Regions from separate parts of the Oribacterium sp. oral taxon 108 str. F0425 genome, predicted to be linked through region 2. Evidence: predicted binding sites of a transcription regulator. Region 2 holds the regulator's gene; the other holds the start of a gene.
What was found. Region 2 encodes NrdR, which represses ribonucleotide reductase genes. Its sites were predicted from a motif close to CACAANATNTTGTG; they were not measured.
Positions count from the first base shown of each region.

Region 1: the regulator NrdR is predicted to act here: its motif matches at 14,861-14,874, upstream of nrdD (anaerobic ribonucleoside-triphosphate reductase).

Region 1 covers NZ_AFIH01000001.1:542,326-558,460, reverse strand. The annotation lists gene HMPREF9124_RS02850 (hypothetical protein) at 1-19, opposite strand, end outside; gene HMPREF9124_RS02845 (TolC family protein) at 155-1,354, opposite strand; gene HMPREF9124_RS02840 (efflux RND transporter permease subunit) at 1,527-4,583, opposite strand; gene HMPREF9124_RS02835 (efflux RND transporter periplasmic adaptor subunit) at 4,590-5,777, opposite strand; gene HMPREF9124_RS02830 (Cna B-type domain-containing protein) at 6,189-8,711, shown strand; gene HMPREF9124_RS02825 (CPBP family glutamic-type intramembrane protease) at 8,927-9,745, shown strand; gene ispE (4-(cytidine 5'-diphospho)-2-C-methyl-D-erythritol kinase) at 9,841-10,722, shown strand; gene HMPREF9124_RS02815 (GntR family transcriptional regulator) at 10,778-11,482, shown strand; gene HMPREF9124_RS02810 (hypothetical protein) at 11,535-11,966, shown strand; partial or broken gene nrdG (anaerobic ribonucleoside-triphosphate reductase activating protein) at 11,987-12,510, opposite strand; gene nrdD (anaerobic ribonucleoside-triphosphate reductase) at 12,533-14,728, opposite strand; gene HMPREF9124_RS02795 (MBL fold metallo-hydrolase) at 15,011-15,652, opposite strand; gene HMPREF9124_RS02790 (RelA/SpoT family protein) at 15,652-16,135, opposite strand, start outside.
Region 2 covers NZ_AFIH01000001.1:1,908,900-1,925,034, forward strand. The annotation lists tRNA gene HMPREF9124_RS08850 (tRNA-Val) at 6-78, opposite strand; gene HMPREF9124_RS08855 (B3/B4 domain-containing protein) at 216-944, opposite strand; gene HMPREF9124_RS08860 (TlpA family protein disulfide reductase) at 983-1,624, opposite strand; gene aroD (type I 3-dehydroquinate dehydratase) at 1,761-2,996, opposite strand; gene HMPREF9124_RS08870 (YqeG family HAD IIIA-type phosphatase) at 3,086-3,634, opposite strand; gene nrdR (transcriptional regulator NrdR) at 3,631-4,107, opposite strand; gene HMPREF9124_RS08880 (DUF975 family protein) at 4,104-5,378, opposite strand; gene HMPREF9124_RS08885 (MetQ/NlpA family ABC transporter substrate-binding protein) at 5,504-6,415, opposite strand; gene HMPREF9124_RS08890 (methionine ABC transporter permease) at 6,532-7,197, opposite strand; gene HMPREF9124_RS08895 (methionine ABC transporter ATP-binding protein) at 7,198-8,238, opposite strand; gene HMPREF9124_RS08900 (Sapep family Mn(2+)-dependent dipeptidase) at 8,361-9,743, opposite strand; gene HMPREF9124_RS08905 (peptide chain release factor 3) at 9,790-11,382, opposite strand; gene ftsZ (cell division protein FtsZ) at 11,609-12,829, opposite strand; gene HMPREF9124_RS08915 (cell division protein FtsQ/DivIB) at 12,955-13,698, opposite strand; gene HMPREF9124_RS08920 (FtsW/RodA/SpoVE family cell cycle protein) at 13,701-14,843, opposite strand; gene murD (UDP-N-acetylmuramoyl-L-alanine--D-glutamate ligase) at 14,874-16,135, opposite strand, start outside.

The sequences.
Region 1 (16,135 bases), 1.4 Mb from region 2:
CATTCATCCTATACAACAATTTTCTCTCCCACTTTGTATAATTCACCACCATAGGCAATGCCTTTTTTGTGTTCCAAATACCATAAGGCAATTCCCAGTCTGCAAAACAAGCCCTAGCTTGTACAAACTGCCTTTTTCTCCTCTTGCCAAAGCGCTAGTCCGCCGTGCAGAGGCCATTCACGCCCGCCTGATAGTCCAGAACTTCTTCCGTAAGCTTTAAATCCGCCTGCCTCTTCTCAAGACTTGCTATGGTATAGGCGTTCTTCGCCTTATTTCTTGCCTTAACGCTTGCGGACCCGAGTTTCAGTCCGCGCTCCGCCTTCTCATAGGTCTTCTTCGCGTTTTCTTCCTGTAAAATGGCCTGCGACTGTGCATCCAGAGCTTCTTTTAGGCTTTGATAGCGGGAAAGCAGATCCGACTGAATCTTTTCTTTCTGATTCTCGATAGTTCGGGACAGACTCTCGCGATTCGCTTCTCCCTCGGAGAGATTCAACTTTCTTGTACTGATCTGCAGACTTAAGTTATTGTCCAGAGCCTTCTTTGTGTCCTCGGAGAGGGAAATCTGTTCAACACTTTCCCTCGTCGTCTCCGGAATGCTCGGAAAAACAGGATTGGCATCGGCTTTCCAACCGAGACTGACTTGCAAAAGCTCGGAAGTCTTCTTGATACTTCCGTCATCGCTCGCAAGCTGAAGCTCTGCCTGATCTGCTGCGGTCTTCGCCGTAAGAACGTCTATCTCCGTGGCCTGCCCGATTGCCTTCTTCCGCTCCACCGTTTCTTTTTCGCTTTTTCTGTCTTCGAGATTCACTGCATCAATCTCTTTTTGTAAAATCGTATTTTCCCGACTGATAAAGGACTTCTTCACCGTTTCCACAGTATTCTTTTCCGTCTGCTCGATGGAAAGCTTCGCCAGCTCCCGATCACTGTTTTGTGCTACGGAATCCGCAGAAAAGTTACTGCTGTTACTCTGATACTGCATCTCTGCAAGAGCTTCCGCCACGGCATTTCCATTTGCTGCCGCCATAGCCTTCTCATAAGCATCTTCCACTTGAGCGCGAGCCGTTTCCACATCCACATTGTAGCTGCCCCTTCTTTCACTGTCCCGGAAGTTAATCCAGAGAGAAGAAACGGTCGGATTATACTCATGCACTAAATCCGCTATTTCCTCCCAGGAAATCGTATTGTCCCGAAGACTCGCCCATTCCTCCGGACTTCTCTCCCTCTCATAGGAAGTCTGCATCGGTGCCGTATCCACATTCTCCGAAAAACCGTATCGTCCGGCCGCAAAAGCCGACGTAAACGTTAAACTTGCAATCATGCATGAAATCGGTAAAATCAAACCCTTTTTCTTCATCTTCTCCTCCAATAAATCTATCTTATCGGCATGCCATTAAAGACGCCTCATAATGAACTTTCTTTCGCTTTCCAAATATAGCACAGCTACCCGGGAAGTTCTTTACAATTCTCTAGCAATACTATGAATATTTGCTGTTTAATAGAAAAACACGACGTGAAAATTCTATAGACTATGCGATAGAATTCTTTTTCCCGTACATGATGCGGTAATACACCGGAAGCAGGAGAAGCGCAAGCAGGGTTGATGCGGTAAGTCCCCCTACATCCACGAGCGCAAGTCCCTGCATGAGCTTTCCGTTTTCTCCGATTGCCATAGCCATCGGCACCATGGAAAGGACCGTTGTAAGCGTTGTCATAAGAATCGGCCGGAGTCTGGTTGCCCCCGACTCGATAATCGCCCTGTCCAAAGGCATGTCTTCCCGATACTGGTTCACCGTGTCCACATAGAGAATCCCGTTGTTTACCACCGTTCCCACCAGCATGAGGAATCCCAGGAGGGAGGTCATGGAAATGGTCGCATCGAAAAGCCAGAGTAATCCGAAAGAACCAATCATGGCAAAGGGCACCGTAGTCATGACCATGAAACTGAAACGCAGGGATTCAAATTGTCCTGCCATCACAACAAAGACGAGGAACACGGCAATGGCAATCGCGCGGAAGAGGTCCGTGAACTCTTCCCTCATATTTTTTGTTCTCAAGCTTTCCGCAAGTGCAATATCCCTTCCCAGATGCGATTCCACAAGCCGGTCCACTTCTTCTTTCGTTTCCTTGTTCGCTTTTTCCGTATAGTTTGCCCGAATCGTCACCACGTACTTCTTGTCTTCCCGCGTTATCGTTGCCGGAGAATCGCTAAAGTCCACCGTCGCCACGCTGTCTAAGGCTACCGCAGCTCCGCGGGGCGTGGAAAAACGAATATTTTTTATTTTCTCCAGGGTATCAAAACGATCCTTCGGGTACTCCACCCGAACATCCGCCTTTTCTCCGTCCAGGTCGATTTTCATCACCGTCTTTCCACCCAAAATCGAGTTCAAGCTTTGTCCGAGGGCAATCGGACTCAGTCCCTCGGCTGCCGCCTTAATCGGGTCCACCTTCACAAGAAGACGCGGTGCGGCATTTTCCAGGCTGGAATGAATACCGGTAAGGCTCTCCTTCTTCTGCATCTCCGAAACAAGAGCATCGCTTTTTTCTTTCAGGCTCTGTAAATCTGGTCCCTTCAGGATAACTTCATAGCCTTCGTTGGTCTTCACATCTTCATCACTGGCCCCAAAATTCGCATCGCTCAGGGATTTCACCGTAATTACTTCATCGGGTCTTGTTTCCAGAAGCTTTTGCCAAGTTTTTGCCTTTTCCTTTGTGGACACGGACCGCTTCTTCTTTAAATAAGCGGTGACCGTACTGCTGCTGTCTCCCCCGTAAAGAGCCTGAAAGCCGGTTCCTCCGCCGGACAGCGTCGTATAGCGGTCCACATCGGGATCCTTCGCCACCATAGCTTCAATCTCCCGCATGGCCTTGTCTCTTTCTTCCAAATCCAGTCCCGGCTTTTGCAGAACGGAAATCTGCACGGTGGCACTGTCTATATCCGGCATCAGCTCTGAACGAATCTTTGTTGCCAAAAACAGAGAGAAAAGAAGAATCAGGAAGGTCCCCAGCACCACTGCTTTCTTATGCCGTAAAAAGCGCCCGATAAGGGTCCGGTAGCTATTCTGCAGACTCCGTACCGCCTTGTATGCCGGCGCCTTCTCATTCTCCTTCGGCTTATACAGTGTGAAGCAGAGCGGGACAATGGTAATTGCGGAAAGGAGAGAGGCGAGCATACAGAAAACGATGGTAAAGCCGAGCGGTTTAAAATATTGACCCGAAATCCCTTTTAAAAAGCCAAGAGGAAGGAAAACTACGCAGGTGGTGAGGGTGGAGCCGAAGACCGAGGCGCCCACTACCCGTACCGCATCGATTGCCGCGTCTCTCCTCGACCGTCTTTCGTCCTGAACCTCGTCCATCGCGCGGAAAGAAGCTTCCAATACTACAATGGAATTATCCACCATCATGCCTACGCCGAGCACCAGAGCGGAAAGGGTAAGCATATTCATGCTATACCCCATGGCATACATGAAAACAATCGCCCCCAGTATGGCTATCGGAATGGAAGAGCCTACGATGAGGGAAGCCTTTACATCTCCGAAGAAGAAGAAAATGATGGCCATGGAAATCACCACCGCCATAATCATAGTCTGGAAGACGCTGGAAAGAGAAGATTTGATACTGTCCGCATTGTCCTGGATAATATGAATGGATAGATTCGGGTTTTGCGCCTCTAAATCTTTGATTGTCTCCTTAACATCCCTGCTCATGGCAATATCGGACTCTGTCTGTGTCTTACTCAGGCTGAGTCCAATCGTATCTTCTCCGTTATATCTTCCGATGCTGCTCTTCTCTTCCAGGCTTTCCGATACTGTTGCGAGGTCCCGTAAATACAGGGTATTTCCCGTTCCAGTGAGAAGCGGTAAATTTTTCAGCTTTTCTATCGTGGAATAATCCTCCGAAACGCTGAGACTGAGCTTCTGCTTTCCATAATGAGTACTCCCGGCAGGATAAGTAAAATCGGAAGCCTTAATCATTTGGATAATATTTTCCATAGTCAAATGATACTGGGCAAGTTTTTCCTCGGAAAGTTCCACACGGACATACTCCGCCTGTCCTCCGGAAAGAGAAACCGAAGCGACCGAAGACAGCTTCTCCATCTCCGGCTCAATATTGTTTTTCACATAGTTATAAAGGTTAGCCTTTGTTTTATCCGAAATAGCAAGAACCATTCCCGCCTGGGCATTGATATCAAATTCAATATAGTCGGGGTCCTCCGCATCATCGGGTAAATTGCCTTTCAGAACATCCAGCTTCTTCTTCAGCTTGTCATAAGCACGGTCCATATTGGTGCCGTAACGATAACGAACAATGACCATGGAAAGGTTTTCCATGGAACGGGACTGCACCTCCTCCACATCGGACAGGAGGGAAACTTCTTCCTCTATGGGCTTCGAAACCAGTTCATCAATGTCCTCGGGAGATGCCCCGGGATAAACGGTAGACACAATCATATAAGGAAAATTCATGTCGGGGAGCAGCTCCATTTTCATGGTCGTAAAGGCGATAAAGCCGAAAAACAAGAGGGACAGCACCGCTAAAAAAGTGGACACCGGGCGGCGCAAAATCAATTTCGTAATGGCAATCATCTGCTTCTACCCCTTTTCTACTTTTGCGGATTCCTCCGGAGCGGACTCTTCTTCTGTAGAATTCTCTTCCAGGGATTCCTCCGGAGCGGACTTCTCTTTTGCAGAATCCTTTACAGACTCATCCTTTTTATCCTGCAGTCTGACCTTAGCCCCGTCAAACATCTCGTTGTTCCAGGAAGAAACCACCTTGTCCTCTTCGCTTAGTCCGGAAAGAATCTCTGCGCTCTCCTCACCACTCAGGCCGAGTTCCACCTTCTTTTTTCGGAGCAAGCCTTCGTTTCCGTCTGTCCCTTCAAAAACATAAACAAAGGCTTCACCGTTTTCATAGTAAAGCACATTCAGTGGCAAAATATTCACGCTACTTCTACTGTCCTTCGTAAGACTAATCTTCGCTTTTGAGCCCTCCGGAAAATCAGTATTTTCCACCTCCGCTTTCACCGGAAAGAGGCCGGTCTCCGGAAGCAGTACCGAAGAAATCTCCGTGATGGTTCCGGGATAGCTTTCCTTTCCTTTTTCGAGCATAATGCTCTGTCCGACGGAGAGATTTTTCACAAGCTCTTCCGTCGCGGAAAAGAGAACTTGCTGTGACCCGGCCCCTATCAAAGTGGCAAGCTGAGTCCCCTGGGGAATAAAAGCCCCTTTAACGAGAATACTGTTTTGCAAAATACCGTCCGACGGAGCAGTAATTTCGGAAAACTCCACTTGTGTATCGTAATTCAGCTTTGCCGCCTTAACTTGTGCTTCCGCAGCCTTTGCCTGTGCATCCGCCGCTTCAAAATCCTGGACGGAAATATCTCCCGATTCCTTAAGTGTTGCCAGTCTGTCCCGACTGTCACGTGTGACCTGTGCCTGTGCTTTTGCCTGCTCTAAACTGTACTTTGCGGCATCAACCTGTTTCTGATTATCCAAAAGGGCAATCCTTTCCCCTTTTTTCACTTCGCTTCCGTTTTCCTTGTCAATTTCCAGAACCTCTCCGGATATTTTACTGAGTAAACGGAACTGCTCTTTCGCGGAAATCTCTCCGAGGAGCTCCTCCTTTACCGCTATGTCTCCCTTCTCCATGGAAATGCAGGTGACTGTCGGAAGAGCCTTTCCTTCCACTTCTTCCTTCGGCTTCATGATTCGACGAACAATGAAAAAAGACAGCACCGATAAAACTATCAGAATAGCGATTGCTTTTAGCCCTTTTTGCATGGTTTTCCTCCCTTATCTCTACCTGTATAAAGGTCTGTACAGATGGTAGCACAATTTAAAACGACTATCCATAAAGATAGGATAGTTTTTGCCTCTATTTCCGCTGTTTTTTATTTCCCCCACAATATTTTTATTCTATAGGATGAAAACAAAAAATTTTATATTTTAAGAAATTCTTACGTCAAATCTTGATAGTTTTGGACAAAATAAACATAAATATTAAGTTTTAATTTTTATTTATGGAGATAAACACGGCAATTAAGAAAAAACAGAGTTAATAATTTATATTTCCTTAATAAATCATTTTGTGATACTTCTATTTTTTTATTTTTATCTCTTGAAATCTATAGTCGATATGATAAAGTGACGAGTGATAAGAATGGTTTTATCCAATTTTGGAGAAGGAGAACTATGAGAGCTAAGAGACAAATTTTGTCCCTCTTATTGGTGTTGCTTTTGGTATGGCAGGGATTTTCTTTTGCCAACGCCGAAACGGGAAGCACACAAGGGACAAGCATAGTGGGAAGCGGAACAGGCACGGAAGCCTCTGCCGCAAGTAGCAGTACAATTTCAGGAACAGGCACTGCAAGCAGCAGTACCATTTCCGGAGCAGGCAGCGCAAGCAAAAAGGGAAAAGCAATTGAAAATGCTTTATCCATTGAGACATTATTGATAAACGGTAAGCCTTTGCAGGATGGCGGCACCCTTGTCAGCGGTCAGAGGCTGCAATTAAAAGCGAAGATTAAGGTGCAGGGCTTAAGTATTGAAGAGGGAGACTATATCTCTGTTCAGCTTCCCAAACAATTAAAGTCCAAAAATTTGAGTTTTGATATTCCGGGAGATGACGGAAAAATTCTGGCTAAAGGAACATACAATGAGACGACCAAGGAAATCCGCATCACCTTCACTAAGGATGCTGAAAACTACGGCGGCACAGACGGTGAAGTATTCTTTGTTACGGAAATTGACAAAGCAGTGGTCAACTCTACGACAAGCGCCCCGTTTCAGCTGGAAATCAACGGAAAAATGGTCATCAACTACAATATAGATTATCAGATTGTAACAAAAGAAAATCCGAAAACTTTTTATAAAGACCGTGACTACAATCTTCATAAAGTAGTAGATAAGGACGGGAATACCCATTACTTAATCCATTATCAGGTTACCTTGGATACCAGAAATATTGAAAAGGTTCCCGGTGCTACAAGCTATGAAAATATTGTTTTTACTGACACTCTGCAGAGTGGTGCACTGAGTTACTTTGATGTAAAAAATCATTTTACAGATCTGAACCTGAACCAGGCTGATATTGATAGGTATGCGCCTGTTCTTAGAAAAGGAATCTGGCGTTCCGGAGCTTATAATCAGCATGGTGTTTGGGAGAATGCCCCTGATGATTCCGATGCTAATCGCGGTCCTTTTTGGAGTCTTCGCAATAGACAGAACCTTGACGATTTTGCTCCGGTAGTAGCGGGTAGCCCAAACTATTCCGCAGACAGAAGAAGCTTTACCTATTCTTTGGGAACGCTGGCTCCTGATGACGGCTATACTCTTGACTATTATGTAGAGATTAGCGAAGCTTTTAAAAATAACGATATATTCTATAATTCAGCAAAGCTTACCGGTGACGGAATTATTCCGGTGGAAAGGAGTAGAGATTTTGTAGTTAATGAAGCCGGCGGCTTTTTAAACGGGAAAACCTTCAGTCTTCAGATTAAGAAAGTCGGAGAGGAAGGCGAGGCTTTACAGGGAGCAAAGTTTACTTTAGTTAATCCTAAGACGAACTATACAAAGACTCTTGTGACCGATGAGAACGGTATTGCAAAGCTCGAAAATGTTTTGAAAGCCGACTATGTCTTGACCGAGGTGGAAGCACCGGAAGGCTACGAGCTGGATTCCACTCCCCGCACCATCAGCAAGACGGATTTTGAGAATTCCGTCGCAAACGGGTCCACTGTGGAAGTGGAAGCTGTCAATAAGAAAGAGGAAGAGCAGCCGAAATTCCGGAATCTTTCCGTGAAAAAGGAATGGGTTTTAGATCCGGCTCTTGCAACAAATAAGCCCGAAAAAGTCAAGGTTTCCGTTTTGAAGAACGGTGTTAAGGATGAAAATCTTACGGTAGAGCTATCCGCAGCCAACGGTTGGAAGGCATCGTTTTCCAATCTTCCCAAGCAGGATGCCAACGGACAGGAAATCGTATATACCGTTTCTGAAGAAGAGGTGGCAGGATTTAAGGCTGCTATCTCCGGTTCCGAAGAAAACGGATTTACCATCAGTAACTATAACGGTTCCAGAGTGGTAATTCCGGTAACCAAGATTTGGCAGGGTAAGGGACCTCACCCCGACCACTTGAATGTTCAGCTTTTTGCCAATGGAGAGAAGGTAGCGACTTATACCTTAAACAAGGCTAACGGTTGGCAGCATAGCTTTGATATGCCAAAGCTTGATGCAAACGGTAAAGAAATCCGTTATACCGTTACTGAGGATAGCGTTGCCGGCTATACAGCAACAACCCAAAGCAATCCGGCTACCGGCTATGTCAATGTTTTTATAAACAAAAAGAATGATGTTCCTCCTGTAAAGCCCGGTAACGGCGGCGGAAATGGCGGCGGAAATCCTCCCAAGCCGAGTCCCAACCCCTCTACTCCCAATGAGCCGGGTGACCCGTCCGGAAATGGAGAAAGACCCGGAGAAGTCTTAAATGCAAACAGACCGTCTGTCAGTTCCCCGGAAAGTAATCCGGAGGGTTCCGTGCTCGGTGCAGGCAGAAACAATGCCCCTGAAGCAAAGGGAACGGTTTTAGGATCCGGACGCGGACAGACCAAGACCGGTGATTCCGCAAATATGCCCGTCTACTTTGCGCTCTTTGCCTTAACAGGCTTAGGCTTCTGTATCGTTGTACTGAACAACTACAGGAAGGAAAAAAAGAACTAAGACGAAATATCGCCTGCTCCGGGCAGGATACTCGTTAAGAAGGAAAAGGAAGAGGCAGATTGTCTCTTCCTTTTTTGTGCGGATGAATCCTTTTTCTTCCTCATTTACAAACTTGCCGATTTCCTGTACAATGCCCATAATTTTTCATCTGCCGGAACTCCGACTTTGGTGGATGGGGCTTCCCCTATTTCATGGTGAAAACAGAAAGGAGTAGTATGTTGTTCATTCGTCAATTTATTTTTCCGAAAGAAAAAACCGAGCATTTACGATTCTTTGATGTCCTGATTATCACCGCCATTTTATTCGGGCATTTTATCCTTCTCTCCACGGAATTATTTCTGGAGAGTTTCACAGCAGGGGTTTCCGCCATTCTTCCGGCTTTTTCCCTCTCCCCGGTTCTCCTCAGTGAAAATGGCAGCGGAATCTTGGAAACGGTTGCCGAAGCAGTTGACAGTACAACGGAAGGCGTTGCCTATTCCGGCAATTTGCAATTTCAAGCCATGATGCTTATCTTGGCTTTTCTCTATCTATGGATTCGAAACTTTGATTTTAAACAAATTCCTTTTCGTTTCCGTCTCTCCGTTATCCCCTGGTTTTTCATCATCCTCGCGGTTATGGGACTCAGTGCGGATCTTCTCTATCTGCTCTTTGATAACGGCTATAACTATTTCACCAAAGAAATTCTGATGTCTCTGGATTTTTTTGAGTTATTCCGAAAAATAGCGGTATTAAGCCCTATCGCCATCCTCTATGCACTGTTGAATGCCTTTTATGAAGAATACTTTTTCCTCGGTCTTTTGGGTACGGTAGACCAAAAATACAAGTGGCAGACCCTTCTTTATTCCACACTGATCCGTATTTCCTTCCACACCTACCAGGGACTTCCTTCCGCACTGATAATAGGCATTGTTTTCGGTCTGATTTACTACTACTTTTATCATCGAAGAACCAAAAATCTCCTTCCCCTTGTTTTGGTCCACTCCATGGCCGATATGTTCGGTTCCGGATTTCTCTATATCTTTGCCCGATTCTGATCCGGAAGACATCGATGTACTTGCAAAAATGCAATTTTTTCAGTAAAATCTAAGGGACTTTGTATACAAGAAAAAGTAGTCAAGGGGATAAAACAATGGATGAAATAGAGCTCAAGGCGCACGGGAAAATTAATCTGTCCCTGGATGTCTTAAGCCGAAGAGAAGACGGCTATCACAATGTAAAAATGATTATGCAAAGTGTCACTTTACATGATACGGTTTTCCTGAAAAAGGAAGAAGAAAGAGGCATTCGCTTATCCTGTAACCTTGCTTCCCTTCCTACAGACGAGGGCAATCTGATGGTTAGAGCGGCAAAGCTGATGCAGGAAGAATTTTCCATACCGGGCGGAATCGGTATGCGTCTTCATAAGCGTCTTCCCGTAGCTGCCGGAATGGCAGGGGGATCAAGTGATGCTGCTGCCGTATTCTTAGGGCTGAATCAGCTCTTTAATCTGGGACTTTCTGTTTCGGAACTGGAAAGGCGAGCCGTAAAACTCGGAGCCGATATCCCCTTCTGTTTACATCGAGGCTGCTTTCTTTCCGAGGGGATTGGAGAAAAGTTGCAAGAACTCCCTCCTCTCCCCCCCTGTCACATCATTCTGGCCAAGCCCGCATTTTCCCTGTCTACGAAACTGATTTATGAGAATCTCCACGTAGACGGCATTCATAAAGCGGAGCACCCCGATGTGGATCGGATGATACAAGAATTGAAAAAAAACAATTTGGAAGGAATCTGCCATTTAGGCGGAAATATTCTGGAAAGGGTGAGCCTTAAGCTCCGACCGGAAATTCGCGAGTTAAAGAACTATTTTACGGAAAAAGGCGCTCTTCTTTCCCTCATGAGCGGCTCCGGTCCGACCGTCTTTGCTATCTTTCCCAAAGAGGAGGAGGCAAAATGCCAAGCAATTTTAGAGGAGCTGAAAAACACGGCACTGAACAATCTTCTGGAATCAAGCTGCATTACCGCACCATGTTAGGCAGCATTTCCAATACGAAACATTTTTTACTGAAAGAGAGAATAAGGAGGATAGCATGGGTAGCGATTTCACAATCAATATGAACGAATATCTCCCCCTTCGGGATTTGGTTTTCAATACACTGCGGCAGGCCATCTTAAAGGGTGAATTGAAGCCGGGCGAGAGGCTCATGGAGATTCAGCTGGCAGAAAAACTGGGGGTATCCAGGACACCTATCCGAGAAGCTATCCGAAAGCTGGAGCTCGAGGGGCTGGTTCTGATGATTCCGAGACGCGGTGCGGAAGTCGCTAAGATATCCCATAAGTCTCTCCAGGATGTTTTGGAAGTGCGCGGTGCGTTGGAAGAGCTTGCGACGGATCTGGCCTGTCAGCGCATTACCGATGAACAGCTTACAGCCCTCCGTGATGCGGAAAATCATTTCAAGGCGGTAGTGGAAAGAGGTACGGAGATGGAAATCGCCGAGGCCGATGAGGCTTACCATGACATCATATATAACGCCACGGGAAATCAACGCCTGATTCAGATGATTAACAATCTCCGGGAACAAATGTATCGCTATCGCTTGGAATACATTAAAGATGAGGCACAGAGAGGAACTCTGATCAGTGAGCACGAAAAGATTCTGGAGGCTATCCGTATCCGTGATATCATTCGTGCCAAGGCGCTGATGAAGGAACATATCGATAATCAGGAGATGACTGTTTCCAAAAATTTAAACGAGGCGGAAGAAAGAAGCCGACAGGCTGCAGGCAAGCGTTAAATTTTTTCTTTCAACGGGTGGCAAAAATCGGCAGGACGAAAGGAGTTTTGAAATGAAGAAAATTGTATTACTTGTAGGAATCATGGGAATGCTCGGCATGGTGGCCTGTGCGAAGAAAACGGCTACGGAAACCGAAAAGGTGACCGAAGCCTCTACGGAAATCAAGGTTGGCGAAGACGGCGAAAAGCAGGAAAGCGAAGCCAAAAACAGCAGTGAGAAGGCTACTGAAGCGGAGAGCGAAGCCAAGGGAAAAGAGGCAGGCGGAAAAGAAAAGAAGGATCTTACCGTAATCAGCGGCACCATCACCGATGCCGCAATGTACAGCGTAAGTGTGCAGGGCAATGACGGAAAAGATTATGCACTGAACAAAACCGAAAAGACCGATATTTCCGGACTCTCCCAAGGAATTGAAATCGGCACCAAAGTAGAAGTTACCTTCGATAAAGATATGAACATCATCTCCATGGTGGATCCGGGGAAATAGGCGGAATAGAATAGGAGTTTTTATCCATCCTCCCTATAAAGGACAATTTCCCCTCTTCTCCTGCTTTCCTCAACAAGAATCAACCTTTGGTTCTTTGAGCCCCGGAAGAGAAGGGTGATGTCTTTTTCCGCTTCTATAAAACGACCATCCACAAGGACGGTAAGGTAAGAAAAGAGCTCGTCGAGCTCTTTTTTTCTTCCCCTCCTCGAGAAAGAAGTTCTTCATAGGTGTAGCCGGAGTAGCACCAGATATCCTTCTTGGGAAGTCGTTCTTTTACCTTCCTTAGAAACGGCAGAAGGGCATGAAGATTAGCCGGGTAAAGGGGTTCTCCTCCAAGGAGACTTAAGCCCTGAATCTCCGGCTTGGAAAGGGCTGTCAGAACCTTCTCCTCCACTTCCTCCGTATATTTTTCCCCGTATGCATAATTCCAGGCAATCTCATTGAAACAGCCCGGACAGGCATGAGGACAGCCGGAGACAAAGAGACTGACTCTTATCCCCGGCCCGTTTGCCACATCGAAATATTTGATTTCCGCGTAGTGCATAGTATCCTTTCTCTAAAGAAGTCTACAGGTGAAGTACCCGATCCTTTATCTCCTGTGTTCTCCCCTGATTCCAGAACTGGGTACCGATGTAGCCGCAGGTTCTTCTTGCCACGGACAGTAAGTCCTGGTTTGTATTTCCACAGTTCGGGCAGCGCCACTGGAGCTTTCCGTAGCTGTCTTCGATAATCTGAATCTCTCCGTCGTAACCGCAGGCACAACAATAGTCTGACTTGGTATTCAGCTCCGCGTACATGATGTTCTCGTAAATAAACTTCATGAGGCTCAGTACCGCCGGAATATTGTTCTGAAGATTCGGGACTTCCACATAGCTGATGGCTCCGCCCGGAGAGAGCTTCTGGAAGTCCGCCTCAAAGGAAAGCTTTGAGAACGCGTCAATCTTCTCCGAAACATGCACATGGTAGGAGTTCGTGATGTAGTTCTTGTCCGTCACACCGGGAATCTCCCCGAAGCGCTTCTTTAATGCTTTCGCAAACTTATAGGTGGTGGATTCCATTGGAGTTCCGTAAACGGAGTAGCTGATATTTTCCGCCTCTCTCCACTTCTTGCAGGAATCATTCAGCTTCTCCATAACCTTCAGGGAAAATTCTCTTCCCTGCTCTGTCGTATGGGAAACACCGAGCATGCGAACACACATTTCGTACAGACCCGCATAGCCTAAGGAAATGGTACTGTAGTTGTTGAAGAGAAGCTTATCGATGGTCTCCCCCTTCTTCAGTCTTGCAAGTGCGCCGTATTGCCAAAGAATCGGCGCCACATCGGATACCGTACCGAGCAGTCTTTCATGGCGAAGACGAAGAGCTCTATGACAAAGTTCCAGGCGCTCGTCTAAAATCTCCCAGAACTTCTCCATATCTCCGTCGGAAGAACAAGCCACATCCACTAAATTGATCGTTACTACACCCTGATTAAAACGACCATAGTACTTGTGCTTTCCATTTTCTCCGAGTCCTTCTTTATCCTCCGTAAGGAAGGAACGGCAGCCCATACAGGGATAAACATCGCCGCCTTTATACTCCTTCATCTTCTTTGCGGAAATATAGTCGGGAACCATTCGCTTTGCCGTACACTTTGCGGAGAGTTCCGTAAGATAGTAATAGGGGGAATTCTCATGGATGTTGTCTTCATCCAGCACATAAATCAGTTTCGGGAAGGCCGGCGTAATCCAAACGCCCTTCTCGTTCTTTACCCCCTGCATCCTCTGACGAAGCACCTCTTCGATAATCATGGCAAGATCATCCCGTACCGGCCCCTTCTCCACCTCATCCAGGTACATAAACATGGTCACAAAGGGGGCCTGCCCGTTACAGGTCATAAGGGTAATCAGCTGATACTGGATTGTCTGGATTCCGCTCTTGATTTCTTCTTTCAGACGACGATTCACAATTTTTGCGATAATTTCCTCGTCCATGTTTTCGCCGGTCTCTTTTCTTTCCTCGATAACCGCCTCTCTGATCTTCTGTCTGGAAATATCCACGAAGGGCGCCAAGTGCGAAAGGGTAAAGGACTGTCCGCCATACTGGTTGGAAGCCACCTGTGCCACAATCTGCGTGGTAACATTGCAGGCGGTAAAAAAGCTGTGCGGCTTCTCAATCATAGTTTCGGAAATCACGGTGCCGTTCTGGAGCATATCCTCCAAGTTAATGAGATCACAGTTATGCTCCTTCTGCGCATAGTAATCAGAATCATGGAAATGAATAATGCCGTCCTCATGGGCGTGCACAATATCTTCAGGGAGCAGAAGTCTCCTCGTTAAGTCCTTGGAAACCTCTCCTGCCATATAATCTCTCTGGGTAGAATTAATGACCGGATTTTTATTGGAATTCTCCTGCTTCAGTTCTTCGTTTGCCTGATCGATAAGCGCCAAAATGTCTTCATCCGTAGAGTTTGCCTTTCTTGCCATTTCTCTCTTGTAACGATAACGGACATACTTCTGTGCCACCTCATAACCGCGCATCTCCATAATGGCAGTCTCTACCATATCCTGAATTTCTTCGACGTTCACGGCATAGCTTTTTGTTTGAATCTTCTTTACCACGCTGTCCGCAGCTGCCTGAATCTGATAAGCATTCAACTGGTAGATCGGATCAACCTCCTTGTTGGCCTTCTCAATGGCATGGACAATCTTGGAAAGGTCGAACTTCACCTCTTTCCCGTTTCGCTTAATGACATTCTTCATGAGTAAAACTTCTGTTTCCATACTTCCCCCTAGCCGTGAAAAAAGCCGGAAAAGACCGGCTCTATGCACTTTCCGCTTGCTCTTTTTTATACCAATCCTGTCAAGTCTTAAATCCCGAACAAAACATGATATTGTTTAATTCTTCTATTCAAGCACTATATATTGTGTGACGCTCCCTATCATACGACAAAGATAAGCTTTTTAAAAGGGGAAAAAATAGAAAATTAAGTACAAAAAAAAGGAAAAATTTAGACATTTTCCTTTTCCATCATAAAGCTTCTTTCCTTGCAAAGCTCCGGGCTTTTACTCTCTGAAAAAATTCACCGGATTATAGCTCTTCTCATTCCGAATCGTCGTACTTTCCTCATGTCCCGGAAAAACCAGCGTCTCTTCCGGCAGTGTAAAAAGCTTTTCCCGGATACTTCGTATAATTTCTTTCTCGCTGCCGCTGTACAGATCGGTCCTGCCATAGGATTCGCAAAAAAGCGTGTCACCGCTGAACAGATAAGGAACTTCCCCCTCCACAAAAAAGCAGATAGACCCCCGGGTGTGCCCCGGAGTGGACAGAACCTTCCATTTTTTCCCTAAAAACTCCAATTCCTCTCCGTCCCGAAGCGCGGTAAAGTCTTGAATCTCCACATTGTCCTCCGGATCCCTTCCAGACATATTGAGCTGCCCGTTTCCAAGCATCTTTCTTTCTTCTTCCGCCGCATAAAGTGGAATCTTATATTTTTCTCTTAGAGCGGGAACGGCAAGAATATGATCAAAATGCCCATGGGTAAGAAGGATAGCCTGCGGATGCAGTTCCTCTTCTTCCAGGAAGGAGAGAATCCGTTCCGCTTCCGCTCCGGGATCAATTATGACCGCATCCCTGCTCTTCTTATCATAGACGATATAGCAATTGGTTCCAACAATGCCTACCACCATGCTTTTTACCTGCAGCATTATCCCTTCCCCCTTTCTATCTCGTAAACACCCTGGATTTTCCTTAATTTTCCAATGATCCCGTTTAAAACTTCCTTGTTCGGTACCTCGAAAGAAAGAAGAATCGTTACCTTCCCGTTCTTTGAGGAGTGCGTGTTCATTCCTTGAATCGCAATGTTATCGTCTGATAAAACCTTGGAAATATCCACAATCAAGCCCACACGGTTATTGGTGAAAATCTGCAATTCCGTAGCATAACTCTCTCCGTTTCCGGGATTGCTTTCCCACTCTACCTCGATTCGTCTTGCCTTCTCATCTTCCGACAAATCCATGATATTAATGCAATCGGTTCGATGTACCGTAATACCGCGGCCTCTCGTCACAAAACCGACTACCTCATCCCCCGGCACCGGATTGCAACATCGGGCATAGCGCACCGCAAGGTCGTGGATTCCTTTCACAATAATACCGGACTTGGATTTCCGAATGACCTCCGGCTTTCTC
Region 2 (16,135 bases):
AAGAATGGGGCCTACAGGGCTCGAACCTGTGACCCTCTGCTTGTAAGGCAGATGCTCTCCCAGCTGAGCTAAGACCCCGTAGTCGCGTGAATCGCGACCAGTAAATGATACTAAAACGGAAAGACTTTGTCAATAAAAATTTTATTTTTTATTCCTTTAAAAATAGTATTTTTAGACCTAAACTTCCTTGAATTAAGTCTCAACTTTACTTCTCTTTATTCTTCTTCCAAAACTGCTTCCCGATTATCCCGATTTACAATCTGCTTATTGATGACTTCCGCACCTACATACTTAGAGAGTAGCTCGGCAAGTTCCTCTAAAGCCACTTTTAATTCTTCCACACGTCCGGGTTCAACACACTCCATGGCAATGAACTCTTTGGTCGTGTCATCGTTTACTTCAGTACGTTTTCCGTCACGCCAATTCCAACAACGGCAGATTACACCTTCATCGTCATAATAGGCAATCTCTCCGGAGAGCGGAGGTTCCGGCTTATCCGACCCGATTGGCCAAAAATCTTCCCCACCCTGCATTATTCCCAAATGCAGGTCCCCACGAAAAGCATCCATATTTTCAGCACCGATGGGAAAGGCATGTTTCAAGGAAATGGCATTCGTAATGTCCACTGTGGGAGCAATACTTCCGACCGGATTGCCCTTCAAAACTCTCTTTAACAGCGCCTCTAGCGAGCATCGTGCTCCCTTCTTCGTAGGGAATTTGGAATAGGCATCTCTCCAGGCTTTCACCACCTCGTTTTCGGAAATGGTTTCACTCGTCAAAAAACGCCTGGCGCCTTCATTTGCGTCCTCAAGGAGAGTCTTGATTTCCTGTGTCTTAGCTTCATCCAGTACTGCTGCTTCCTGTACATTTTTTACTGTAAGAACAGCAATAGCGGCCTCCGGAAAAATCTTCCAAAATGCATCGTCTGCAATAAACTTCTTCATCATCTCTCCTTTCTATAAGCAAAGTGCAACAAATACAACTACTCCAACGTTTTCAGATACTCCTCGACAAAAGTCTTATACTTCGGCACCTGTGCCCCTACGATCGGCTTTCCCACGATTTTTCCGTCTTTATTGATGAAATAGGTTGTCGGAACGCCAACCACATTGGAAAGAAGCGGTACAAAGTCCACACTGGGAATGATGTTCGTGAATTCTCCGGAGGACTGCTCCATAATCTTCTTTGCTAAGGCAATATGCTCGTCATCCGATTCTCCGGAAATATCCGCTACCAAGCCAACAATCTGCACGTTTTCGGGCATTTCCTTCGCCCATGCGGCAAGCTCGGGCATCTCATTAATACAGGGTCCGCAGAAGGTTCCCCAGACATTTAAAACGGTCAGATCCTTATCCGCGAAGATGGAACTGTCAATGTCCTCTTTATCCAGATTCTTCGCAGTAAAAGTTAAACTGTCATCGGAAACCGCAAATTGACTGTCATTCGCCGTATTTTCCGCCTTCGCGCCTTCCTTCTCGGTAGCAGCTTCTCCTGCCACAGCGCTTGTTCCCTCCGTCTTCGTTTCTTCCGTTGTCTTTCCGGCTCCGGCGGAATTTCCGCAAGCGGAAAGCAGGGTTAAGACAGCAAGTGCTGCCGGAAGCATCCATTTTCTAAAAAACAACATTTTCATTCCCTTTCTTTTCTGCATTTTTCATTGGAAAAAATAACTTTTCTCCGGATAAACTCTTATTAAGATAAGTTTTAAATCCTCTTTTAACAAGAACTTTTGTATTAAAATTCAGAAAACAAGACTAAAGATTCTATAATCCATTTTCCAGAAGAACGGAGTAGATCTCCTCTACACAAGCGGATACGCTCTTTCCGTCTCCTTCCAAAATATAGTCCGCAACCTCTTCATAGTAGGCGCTACGCTTCCGCATCATTTCCCCAATTTCGTTGACATTCATCTTTCCCTGTAACAGAGGACGGACGTTCTTCCCCTCTGCAAGGCGCTTTAAGACTGTCTCCGGACTTACCTTGATATAAATGCTGAAGAAATGCTCCTTTAAAACCTTTCTGTTTTCCTCTCTTAAGACGACGCCTCCGCCGGGTGAAAGAACGTGCTCTTTCCCGGATAAAGAACGAAGAAGTTTGGCTTCTTCTCTCCGAAAACGTTCTTCTCCAAACTTCCGAAAAAACTCTTCAATTCGCATAGCGAATTTTTCTTCCAGAAGTTGATCCATCTCATAAGCCTGCCAGCCGCAGCGCTCCGCTATTTTGGGCGCCAAGGTGGATTTTCCGCTCCCCATAAATCCCAGTAACGCAAGGCCTTTTTTCCCGGATAGTTTCTTACTGACTTCCATGTAGTCTTCTATCCCCCATTGTCCCGGTGCGGAAGCGGAGAAAACCTGTACAAAGCTGTGTGAGGAACCGGATAAATCATGGAGGACTCGGCTAGCCTTCCCGAGCTCTCCCATCGACATGGAAATGAGTTCCCTTTTCGGATTTCTATCCTTCCATCTCCTCCCGGCGAGCATAAGATTCAATACGTCTTCCTTGGAGCGCGGCATTAAGGCGATTTTCACAATATCCGTAGAATAGGAAGAAAGCTGATTCAGAATTTCCTCGCATTCCCTCAGTCCGGGAGTTTTCTCAAAGTCGTGGTAGGAGGCAATCACCTTCCCTCCCAGCCCCTGTACCATGGCGATACATTCCTTCCAAGAGCCTCTTCCCTCCTCTCCGGTTTCCACCTCGAGATCGATATAGTCCGGAACACGACTTTCCATGGCTAAAATGTTCGCCTGAAAATAGCTCTTTCCAAAGGGGAATGCACCACCCTGTCGATTTGTCCGTATCGTAAAAATAAGTTTTTTCTTTCCGATGATTTCCCTGCTCTTCCGCAGAAAATCCGAAAGCGGCTCTACGTGCCTCTCCAGAAGATCGTAGCGAAGCTCCACCGCATAGATATGGGGAAAATACGGATTTTCTTTCAGGGCCTGTAAAGTTTCCAAACACTCTTCTTCCGTTTTTCCCTGAATCGGTACAATCATGCCCATTTCCTGTTCTCCTCTTAGTTCTTCTTGTTTCTATGGCTTTTCCTTCCGTCGGATTCCTTTTTTATGATTTTCCCCCTTACTTTCCTGCCTTAGGGCTCATTTCTCCAGAGCGCATGTTTTCGGCTGTAAAAATACAAAAAAGGCTTCTCCAGCATTCTCTTCAGTACGATGTGAAAATATTTTTCCTTCCCCATCGGATACACAAGGACTGTGGGAACCCCTGCCTTATTCCCTCCCAGGATATCGGTAAAAATCTGATCACCGAAAAAAAGACAGCTCTCTTTTTGCAGGGAAAATTCCCGTACGGCATTAAGATATGCTTTCACATCGGGTTTTCCCGCCTTTTCCTGATAATAATCTGCGCCGATTGCTTCCGCAAAGCGCTTCACCCTTTCTTTCCCGTTATTGGAAAGAATGGCCGTTTTAAAGCCGATTTTCTTAAGTCTTCCAAACAGTTCCACGGTTTCAGGAAGAGCAGGCTCATCATGATAGACCAGGGTATTATCAATGTCAAAGAAAAGAGCGCGATACCCTTCCTCATAGAGCCTTTCAAAGTCCAGAGTGTAGACGGAGCGTACGGAGTACGTCGGGAAAAAGGCGTTCTTCCGCTCCTCCCTTCTCTTTACCGCTTTTTTCATAACTTCTCGTCTCCCTTACTGCGACTGGTTAGGAGCTTTCCGATTTCCTCCATAAATGTATTGATATCCTTAAACTCTCGGTATACGGAAGCAAAACGCACATAAGCAACCTGGTCCAGATTTCTTAAGCGCTCCATCACCATTTCCCCAATCTCTTCCGTGCTGACCTCTTTGCTGTCATGCTTAAAAATATTGTTCTCAATATCATCCACGAGTTCGGAAATCTGCTGCGGAGAAATCGGTCTTTTGTGGCAGGAGCGTAAGATGCCGCCCTCCAGCTTTGCGCGGTCATACGGCACACGGCTTTGGTCTTTCTTTACCACCATAAAGGGAAGCGTCTCCGTCTTTTCAAAGGTAGTAAAACGTTTTCCGCAGATTTCACATTGTCTGCGTCTCCTGATTGCCGTATTTTCATCCGCAGGTCTGGAATCGATTACACGGGTATCTTCCGCATTGCAAAAGGGACACTTCATGATTCCTCTTCCTCCTTATAGTCTGTATACCGTTTTCTGGCCTCTTCAAAGCTCAATTCTTCCTTCGGTTCTTCCTCCGGTTTTTCCTTTGCTTCTTTCTTTGGGTCTTCGCGAAGTTCTTTCTCCGCTGTCGCCTTGGGTTCTTCGTCGGATACCTCTCCCGGTACTGCTTTATCCTCTGCTTCAATCGCCGCCTTGGGTTCTTCTTCCGGTTCTGCTTCAACTGCCAATCCGGGGTCTTCTTTCGTTTCTGACTCTGCTGCCGCTTGGGGCTCTACATCTGCTTGGCGCTCTACATCCGCTTGGGGCTCTACATCCGCTTCGGACTTCAGCTCCGCTTCAGGCTTCGGAACCGCTTCGGATTCCGGCACTCCCGCCTTCCGTTCCTCCTCAGCTATCAATCCAGGCTCTTCTTCGCGCTCTTCCTGTGCTTCGGGTTGCACTTCGCGCCTCTCCTGTTCCATCTTTTTCTTAGAGAGAATATCTTGATAGAAGGCAGCCTGTACCAGAATATAGTAAGGGCTTAAGAAGAGCAGGAAAAAAAACATCAGAAAAAAACCGGGTAGAATAGAATTCTCCAAGATGTAGCCCCACATTTCGGCAAGAACATTGGCTATCAGCCTCAAGCCCAGAAAGTACAAAACATGTCGAAAGAAACGAGCTCGCTCCGGCTTCATCCATTCCGCACTTTTCTTCATCGCATCAATGAGCCCTATGGACTTCGATTCCAGAAGAAGAAAGGGTGTGCATAAAAAGAACATTAAAAAGACACCAATCAATACATTGAAAAAGACTTCTTCCGCCATACTGAGAATCGAGTTATTGGCAGAACTTCCGAAAAGGAAAAACGTCAAAAGAGAAAAGAGCCAGGGGATGGCGGTATAGAGTAAGCTATAAGCTAAAACACGAAGCTGCATCGGATAATTTTCCGGACGCAGGGTATAAAAGATATCGAATGGACTCAATTTCTGTCCCCGTATGCTTTTTAAAGCCATATACAGGATGGAAAAGGAGGTAATAATCAGATACATCACCAGCACAAATACCAGAAGGGCAAGCAATATTCCCGAAATACTCAGACTGATTCCTCTCCTTAACTCTTCTATACCGGGCAAAAAGCTGGTCAGTAAAAAAGGACTAAGGACAAAAGAAAAGCCCATTGCCAAGGCGATATAGACGGAAAAAAGAAGCACAAAAGCAGCCAAAACAGTCGGCCAAAACTTTCTCCATCTCTCTCTGGCAAATCTTCTCAAGTCTTTGTTTTTCATCATTTCTTATCCCTTCCTTATAAAACACGATTGCATACAGAAGAGGAGCCACGAAATGAAAGGAAGTATCCTACCCCATACAATAAGGATAGGATACCCTTTCTTTTGTCGCAACTCCTGCTCTCGGATTAGCTTAAGGGAACCACTCCGCCCTCATACTTTTTATTGATAAAATCCTGGATTTCCTTGGAGGTCAAAACTTCCACCAAGGTCTTTGCCCATGCCGCATCCTTATTCTTCTCGGCAACGGCAATAATGTTGGCATAAGTCTGTGCCGCTTCGGAGTCGGACTTCTCGGCTGCCAATGCTTCACTCGGCTTATAGTTCGCCTGGATAGCAAAGTTTCCGTTCATGCAGGCAAAATCCACAGAATCCAAGGAACGGGGAATCTGCGCAGCCTCAACCTCGTAGATTTCCACATTGTGCGGGTTCTCTACAATATCCTGCTTGGTTGCCGTAAGACCTGCGCCGTCCTTCAGCTTAATGATGCCGTTTGCCTCCAAAAGAAGAAGCGCTCTGGCCTCATTGGTGGTATCGTTCGGAACCGCAATCTTAGCACCGTCCTGGATATTTTTCAGGTCCTTCGACTTTCCTGCATAGATTCCGAAAGGCTCATAGTGAATCTTTCCTACAGAAACAACATGGGTGTTATTTTCCTTATTGAAATCATCCAGATACGGCTGATGCTGGAAATAGTTTGCATCAATCTGTCCTTCATCCGTAGCAATGTTCGGCTGAACGTAATCATTATAGGTTACGATTTCAATCTCCACGCCCTTCTTCTTTAAAGCGTCCTTTGCCGCTTCCAAGATCTCCGCATGGGGACTCGGTGTCGCACCGATCTTGATCTTTACGGTCTCTCCGGATGCTGCAGCTGCTTCTGTGGCCTTCTCGCTCTCAGCCGCCTTTTCCGTTGCCTTTTCACTTCCGGCTTCCGTCTCTTTCTTGGTCTCGGTCTTTGTATCCGCCTTCTGTCCCCCGCAAGCCGCTAAGGAAACAACAGCCAAACCAAGTAATAACGCTGCTATTCTTTTTCTCATAATTTCTCCTTTTCTACCTTGAAAACTCTCCCTACTCTCTTATGAAAATTTTCCAAGCTTGTCGCACCGCGGGAAGCATTCCCGTGGCAGGTTTCTATGCTAAAGAGAGAAAAGCTTTATACCCTTCTTCTCTTATCGCTGTATTTTGCAAGACGCATCCAAAACTCCTGAATAATCTGCACAATGATAATGAGTACCAAAACCGCAATAATCATGATGTCCGTCTTGTAACGATAATAGCCGTAGTTCAGGGCAATCGCTCCAAGCCCGCCTCCGCCTACAAATCCCGCCATGGCGGAATAGGACAAAATTGACGTGATACAGATTGCCGCTCCGATATAGAGACTCGGCTTTGCCTCCGGAAGATAGACTTTCCAGATGATCTGCAGTCTGTTGGCACCCATCGAGCGTGCCGCCTCAATCACTCCCGCATCCACTTCCTTTAAAGAAGATTCCACCATTCTGGCAATATAAGGTGCTGCCGCAAAGACAAGTGGCGGGATGATCGCATTCGGTCCGAGTGTGGTATGCACAAGAAACTTTGTAATCGGCAAAACCATGACCAGAAGAATCAGGAAGGGAATCGTTCGAAAGATATTGGTGAGAAATCCCAGAACAGCGTGTACCGGTTTTATCGGATAAAGCCCGCCGTCTTCCGTGACAATTAAGATCACGCCCAAGGGAATGCCAATAAGATAGGAAATCAAGGTAGAGACCCCTACCATATAAAGCGTTGCCAACGTTTCCGTTTGAAACATGGGAATTAATTCTTTTATACTCATCTATGCATGCACCTCCTCAAAGGGGATTCCTCTTTCCTTCATAAATTCCGTAACATGCAGGATATCCTCCAGATTTTCCGGAAGTTCAATCACCATCTGTCCTACCGCCATACCGTCCACTTCTTTGGTATTGGCAAAGAGGATATTCACCGGAGTATGCAAAGCAAGAATCAGCTCCGAAAGAATCGGATCATGTGCATTTTTTCCGTCAAATACGATACGAAAACGCTTTCCGCTTCCGAAGAAGGCTTCTCTTTCTCCCTCTCCCAGGATAAGTCGCTTTCCGATTTCCGTCTTCGGAGAACGGAAAATCTCTTTTACCGGCCCGTGCTCCGCTATTTTACTGTGATCAATGATGGCCACCTCATCGCAAATAGACTCAATCACGCTCATCTGGTGCGTGATGATAATAATGGTAACCCCCATCTCCTCATTGATTTGTTTCAGAAGTTCGAGAATCTGCTCCGTGGTTTTCGGATCGAGTGCGGAAGTAGCTTCATCACAGAGCAGTACCTCCGGATTCGTGGCCAGGGCTCTCGCAATCGCAACTCTTTGCTTCTGTCCTCCGGAAAGTTGGGAAGGATAACTCTTTTCTCTTCCCTCCAGACCGACAAGCTTCAAAAGCTCCTCCGCTCTTGCAATTCTCTTCTTTTTCCGTGCACTGCCCTGCACAATTTTTTGGAAAAAACTGCCCTTTTCCGCAATTTCCAGGGGAAAGCAAACGTTCTCGAGAAGATTCCTCTGCTCCAGAAGATTAAACTGCTGGAAAATCATCCCCATGTTTTGCCGCATGGCGAGAATTTCCTTCTCCTTCATCGTGCTTAAACTTTTCCCCTTAAACAGAATCTGTCCGCTACTCGGTCTTTCCAGAAAATTGATGCAGCGCACCAAAGTGGACTTTCCTGCACCGGAAAGCCCTATGATTCCGTGAATCTGCCCTTTTTTAATATCTAAATGAATGTCGTCCAGAGCGGTAAAGTCTCCGGAAACGGTTCGAAATACTTTTCCCAGGCCTCTTATAGAGATAATATTTTCTTCCATTCTACTCCTTCGGATAAAATCCGAATCCTTCATTTTTCTATTTTACTGACAAAGTGCGAGAATAGACTCCGCATAAATCAATCTGGCGACATAGCGCAAGAATAGACTCCGCATAAATCAATCTAGCAACATAGCGCGAGAATGGACTCCGCATAAATCTCAGCCGCAAGAAGCAGGTCCTTTACCTTAATCCACTCATCCGCGCCATGCATATGGGTATCCACTCCCGGAAGAATGGCACCGAAAGCGACTCCGTTCTCCACATGATGTACATAGGTACCGCCTCCGATAGCAAGGCACTCCCCTTTTTCTCCCGTCACCTTTTCATAGCAGGAAAGGAGAGCCTTGATAAAGTCGGAATCCTTCGGAACATGGTGTGGCGGAACCATTCCCTCCGTCTCAAAGATAAAGCCCTTAGCCTCCACAGTTTTTCTCGCCATGTCTTCACAATTTTCCTTCGTTCCGCAAATGGGAATACGGCTGTCGTAGATAAAGTGCATTTCCTTTTCCCCTACCTCGAAGATGTCCAAGGTGCAGGTAAGCTCTCCGCTTTCCTCATCCTGCAGCTTTGTTCCGATTCCGGAACCATCCGTGACGCCATAAGTGAAGAGTTCTAAGACCGATTCAAAGGCCTTCCTATCCTCCGCTCCGAGGGAAGGAAGTTTTACCGCAAAGGATAAAGCCGCGAGCCCCGCATTCTTTCCGAGATGCGGTGTGGAAGCATGCGCGCCTACACCGATTACGGTCACGGTATTTCCGGATTTTTGAATCTGTACACTGCATTCCTTTTCGACTGCAAGTTTTGCCGCATTAAATTCCTCATCCGAGAGCGTCTTAAATTCCAAAACCGCCTTCTGGGGAACGGCATTTACCGCAACACCGGCTTTCATGGAAAGTAAAGAACCCTCTACTGTTCTATTCTTTCTTAAAGTACCGTGCATGGCGCCTTTTTCAATATTGATAATCGGGAATTCCGCATCCGGCGTGAAGCTCATTTCCCCCGCCTTCTCTCTCTTATAGTAATATTCGAGGTCGGCAGATCCGGTTTCCTCATTGGTTCCCATGATAAGCCGAACGCCCTTCTTCAGAGAATACCCCAGCTCCTTTACGGCACGCATAGCATACAGCGCCGCAAGTACCGGTCCCTTATCATCACTGACTCCTCTTCCGTAAAGGATGCCGTCCTTGACAAGCGGTTCAAAAGGTCCGGTTACTTCCCAACCCTCTCCCGCAGGCACTACATCGAGATGTCCGAGAATATCCAGGTTATGAGGTAGTTCCGGAGAAAAGTCGGACGTTCCGACATAATTGTCCCAGTTCTTGGTATGGAAACCGTAGCGCTCGCAAATCTTTAATCCTGCGTCCAAAGCTTCTTTCGGACCCTCTCCAAAGGGAAGCCCCTCCTTCGTCTCTCCTCTTACGGAATTAATCCGTACCAATGTGAATAAATCCTGTATAAACTCTTCCTCATGCGCGAGGAGCCAGTTTTTAATTGTTTTTTCCATAACTTTGCCTTTCTTTCCGAAATGGTTCATATGAACCATTCCAATCTTAGTTCTTGGAAAATTCCGTTAAATGTAAGTCCTTATTTCGATCCAGCACCATACCGATAGACCAGGGATGGGCGAAAAGAAGCAAAGGTCTGTCCTTTAAGTCCTTTACCAGTTTCATATCGGAAGTACCGGAAATTTCGTTCACTGCAATTTCCGTATAATTTTCAATCCAACGAATATGCTCATAAGGAAGCATATCCAGTCGAACTTCTACATTGTATTCATTTTTCAGTCTATAGGTCAAGACTTCGAACTGGAGGCTTCCGACTACACCGACAATAATTTCCTCCATACCGGTATTGTATTCCTGGAAAATCTGAATGGCACCCTCCTGCGCAATCTGGGATACGCCCTTTAAGAATTGCTTTCTCTTCATGGTGTCAATCTGCCTTACCCTTGCAAAATGCTCCGGCGCAAAGGTCGGGATGCCCTCATAGACAAACTTCTTTCCGGAAAGCTCCAGAGTATCTCCGATAGAGAAAATGCCCGGATCAAAAATGCCGATAATGTCTCCCGCATAAGCCTTTTCCACAATTTTTCTTTCATCCGCCATCATCTGCGTGGGCTGAGAAAGCTTCACCTTTCTGTTACCCTGGATATGGTTCACTTCCATTCCGGCATCAAACTCACCGGAGCAGATCCGCATGAAAGCCACTCTGTCTCTGTGCTTCGGATCCATATTGGCTTGAATCTTAAAAACAAAGGCGGAAAATGCCTCCTCCACCGGATCGATGAGTCCCTGGTCGGACATTCTCGGGAGCGGGGACTTCGTCATTTTCAGGAAATGCTGTAAGAAGGTTTCTACACCGAAGTTGGTAAGAGCCGATCCGAAGAAAACGGGAGTCAGAAGTCCGGCGTCCACCTTTTCTTCATCAAAGCCTTCCGCAGCCCCCTCCAGGAGTTCCAAATCGTCCTGCAGTTTATCAAAATATTCTTTTCCGATTACACCTTCTAATTTTGGATCATCTTTGGAATAGACTTCCTTTTCCACTTCTTTCTTTCCACCGCCTGCAGCATGGAAAAGATCCACTTCTTCTTTTTCCCGGTCAAAAACTCCCTTAAAATTGTGTCCGCAACCGATAGGCCAGTTAATCGGGCAGGTTCGGATTCCGAGCACCTCTTCAATCTCGTCTAAAAGTTCATACGGATCTCTTGCTTCACGGTCAAACTTATTGATGAAGGTGAAAATGGGAATATGACGCATCACGCAAACCTTAAAAAGCTTAATGGTTTGCGGCTCCACACCCTTTGCCCCGTCGATGACCATGACCGCACTGTCGGCCGCCATAAGTGTTCTATAGGTATCCTCCGAGAAATCCTGGTGTCCCGGCGTATCCAGAATATTGATGCATCTTCCGTCATAGTTAAACTGCAAAACGGAAGAGGTAACGGAAATACCCCTCTCCTTCTCGATTTCCATCCAGTCGGAAACCGCGTGTTTTGCGGACTTTCTTCCCTTTACGGTTCCTGCAAGATTAATTGCCCCTCCATAGAGAAGAAATTTCTCCGTCAAGGTTGTCTTTCCCGCGTCGGGGTGAGAAATAATCGCAAAGGTCCTTCTCTTTTCTATTTCTTCTCTTAAGTTTGCCATGTGCCTCCTAAAACTTCTTTGTATTCTTCTTATGCGACTTTGTATTCTTCTTAATTAAATCTTAAAGTAAATCATTCAAGTCGTTAAAAATCATCCTATAATCAAGGAAACGAGAAAAATACGCAAAGCGAACTTTCCCCGTCTTAAGAAAAGGCTATGCCCTTAGGACATAGCCTAGTATTCATAACGAGTATCGTGCGCGAAGCGTGCGATATCTCGTTTACTTTTATTTTCTACGTAAAAAATCAGGAATTTCAAGGCCCGCTTCTCTTCCTATTCTGGGCTTACTCTGTACCTGCGGTTCCACCGTTTCCGTTGTTCTTAAAGACGGATTCTCCATCGGAACCTCCGGTCTTTCTCCCAAAGTCGGAGTGGAAAGACGCGGATTATTCAAAAAGCTCGGAGTCGTAAAGCCCGGCTGTACGGGACTTACATTGCTGTGCAATCCCGCTTGCGGCTTAAACTCGGGAGCTGCCTTTGCCGTTTCCGCACTCTTCTTCTCTTTGATGCCGGTTGCAATTACGGTGATGGAAACCTCATCCTGTGCATCTTCATTGTACATGGCACCGAAGATGATGTTGGCATTCTCTCCTACCAGCTCTTCCACATAGGAAGCTGCATCATTTGCTTCAATCAGGCTAATGTCTCCGGAGATATTGATGATAACATCCGTAGCACCTTCGATGGTACTCTCCAAAAGCGGAGAAGAAATGGCAGTCTTCACAGCTTCAATAGCCTTGTCATCACCCTTTGCTCTACCGATACCCACATGGGCAACACCCTTGTCCTTCATGACCGCGGAAACATCCGCAAAGTCCAGGTTAATCAATCCGGGCACGTTAATCAAATCCGTAATTCCCTGAACGGACTGTTGCAAAACCTCATCCGCCTTCTTCAAAGCATCCGGAAGAGAAGTTTTCTTCTCTACAATTTCAAGCAATCTGTCGTTCGGAATCACAATTAAAGTGTCTACCACTTCCTTTAAAGCATCAATTCCGGAAAGGGCGTTCTTCATTCTCTGCTTTGCTTCAAAACGGAAAGGCTTCGTCACCACACCTACGGTAAGAATTCCCATATCCTTCGCAATCTTGGCAATAACAGGTGCGGCTCCGGTTCCGGTTCCTCCACCCATACCGCAGGTTACGAAAACCATATCCGCTCCCTGCAGAGCAGCAGTAATCTCTTCCGCACTCTCTTCCGCCGCCTTGGTGCCGATCTCCGGCTTTCCGCCGCAGCCCAAGCCCTTTGTCAGCTTCTCTCCAATGGGCATGGAACTGGCAGCCTTGCTGGACTGCAAGGCCTGTTTATCTGTATTCACCCCAATGAACTCAACACCGACAATGCCCTCGTCCACCATTCGGTTTACTGCGTTATTTCCTGCGCCGCCAACACCGACAACGATAATTTTTGCCGCTGCTTCAGACTCGGGAAGCTGGATTTCTATCATGTCTTCCTCCTTAAAATCTATGATGCACTCCTAAAAGGACCCATTCTTTCATTTAACCTAACTATATCATTATAAGAATTTTAGAATATTTGTAAAGGGGGGCTGTGTAAATTTGCTCCCCCCTCCTACTTCTCTTCCTTAAAGACATAGGCTTCCTTCTCTTTTCTGCCCCGGTACTTGCTGAGGTCCAATGTTCCTTTTCTCCCTGCTAAAGCCGGAAGGATATCCTTTAAACTCATCAGCTTCTGTTCCATGTCCTCATGGTCGCCTAAAAGCACCTTGATTTCTCCGATGTAAAGCGTTGCCGTGGAGGAGGCGCTGTAATCAATATGGTCACACTCTATTTTTTCCTGCCTGAGTGCAGAACTCAAATTCAAAATATCCTGAAAAATGGCTTTATTTTCTACAGGAAGTGCCTTATACAAACTCACTTTAGAAAAGCTCAGTCCCGTAATCTTCGGAATGCCGGGTAACTTTTTCTGCGTAGACTCCACCACAACACCGTCCCCGTCAAAATAAAGATTGCTGGACATATACTCTACGTAGCCTACCATATTTTTCTCATATACAATAATTTCCAGAGAAAACGGACTCTTCCAGTGCAACTCATATTTTTCTATAAACGGCAAGCTCTTATGCGGCTTGATTCGGTCTTCCACAAAGGCATAGAGACTATTGTAATCCAGGTCCTTCGGCAGAATCATATTGACCAGTTCTTCCTTGGTGTACTGCTCATTTCCTATGACATTGATTTCATGCACTCTTGTACTTAAAAACAACATAATGAGGAGCAGAAACAACAATAAGATTCCGTATAGACTGAGTTCCTTCTTCTTTTTTCTTTCCCGGCTCTCTTTTCTGTCCCGCATCTCTACTCTCCTTTTTCCCTATCCAGAGTAGTCTGCCAGGATACATTCAGGCAAATGCCGATTTCCGCAAGAAGAATGACCAGTGAGGTTCCTCCGTAGCTGATAAACGGCAGTGTGATTCCCGTATTGGGAATCGAATTTGTGGCTACCGCAATATTTAAGATTGCCTGCAAAGCAATATGGGCCATTACCCCGATTACGAGGAAAGAGCCGAAAAGATCCCTGGCATTTTTCGCGATTTCATAGAGTCGGAACAGAATCAAAGCATAAACAAGCATCAGTCCGACTGCCCCCACCAAGCCGAGTTCCTCACAGATGATGGTGAAAATCATATCATTTTGCGCCTCCGGCATAAGAAACTTCTGAATGCTTTCTCCCAGCCCCTTTCCGAAAAGCCCTCCGGAAGCAATGGCATAAAGCCCCTGCCTCGTTTGATAGGTATCATCCGGAAAAGAAACCGGGTCCTTCCAAGCAAGAATTCTTGTAATCTGATAGTCATGCAGTATCTTTACCTTTTGTAAAAAAATTGCCAACGGATAGGCGCCAAGATAAGCCAAGAGCCCGAGCAGGAACAGTGCGGCATGATAGCGATAGGTTTTTACCGCAACGAAAAGCATGAATACGGCTATCCCGACAATAATCATTCCCGTAGATAGGTTCGTAAACGCCACTACCGCGGCAGGAATCAGTGCATAGAGTAAGGTTCGAAAAATATCCCGTAATGAATTGATGCGATAACCCTTATCGGTGAGTAAGGTTGCCAGGACGATAATCACGGCCGGTTTCATCACCTCGGAAGGCTGAAACTGCATTCCGAAAAGACGAATCCAACGATGTGATCCGTGGGAAGCCACGCCCATAACAAAAGTCGCCAGTAGAGCTCCCCAAGCCAGAACATACAAAATCAGATTCAACTTGGAAAACCAATGGTAATCAAAAAAGCGGGAAATAAGGAGCATCAGCAAAAAACCGGCTATGGCAAAGCTCCCTTGTCTGGTGAGATAATACATATCTCCCAAATCACTTTTAGCCGCCATATAGCCCGAAGCGGAATACAACATCAAAAGACCGAAAAGAGTAATGGAAAAGACCATTACCACCAAGGAAAAATCATAAAAATGCTTGACCTTCATTTTTTTCGCCACTATTCTTCCCTTTCCTTTTCTACCGCTATACTACAGGTTTTTCACACAATCCTTAAAAATTCTGCCTCTTTCTTCATAGTCCTTAAACATCCCCCAGGATGCACAGGCAGGGCTCAAGAGTACATAGTCCCCGGGATCCGCATAGGCCGCACAATCTTTTACGGCTTCATCCATATCCTCGGCAAACATCAGATTGTGAAAGCCGTTTTTCTTCGCGCAAGCTGCAATCTGATTCCGGGTTTCCCCGATAAGAACAAGATATTTTACTCTCCCCTTAAACTCCTTTACCCAAGCATCAAAATCTACATGCTTGTCATAGCCTCCGCCTATCAGAAGCACAGGCCCCGGCATGGCGCGAAGCGCCTGAATAGCCGCATCCACATTAGTCCCCTTGGAATCATTATAATAACGAACACCGGATCTTTCCCGCACAAATTCAATACGATGCTCTACCGGTTTGAACTTCTTGCAGACCTTTACGATTTTATCCATAGGCACACCCATTTTCAAGGCTACTCCCATGGCACACATCACATTTTCATAATTGTGTTTTCCCAAAAGCTGTAAATCGCCGGTCTTAAAGAGTTTTTCTTCTTTTTCTTTATTTTTATAGATAAACTCTTCTCCCCTCAGGAAAAATCCCTCCTTCGGTTCTTCCTCCGAAGAAAACCAAAGTACATTCGGTTTTAATCCCCGCTTCTTTCCGAACTTTCGAAGCTCGGAATCCATATAGTTTAAGACAATGCTGTCTTCTTCCGTCTGGTTTACGGCGATAGATTCCTTTATGGCAATATAATTTTTCATCGTCTTATGACGGTCCAAATGATCCGGCGTGATGTTCGTAATAGCGGAGACATTCGGTCGGAAATCCACAATGCTTTCCAGCTGAAAGGAACTTACCTCACATACGGTCACGGACTGTTCCTCCGTATCCAGCGCTTCGGCGGTAAACGGATTTCCGATATTTCCCACTACATGCGTATCCGGATATTGACTCTTCAAAATTTCTCCGATCAGACTCACCGTTGTCGTCTTTCCGTTGGTCCCCGTCACGGCACAAAGTTTTCCCTTACAGGACTGATATGCCAGTTCGATTTCTCCAATGACCGGAATCTTTGCAGTATTCAGCAAAAGAACATATGGCTCATCAATAGGGATTCCGGGACTGATTACGGCAGCATCAATCTTAAGTAAATCACTTTCCAAGAGCTTTCCTTTTATAACTTTTACAATTTTCAGCACTTCTTTTTTCTTAAATTGGGCGAGAAGCTTTTTCTCATCCAGCTTTGCAT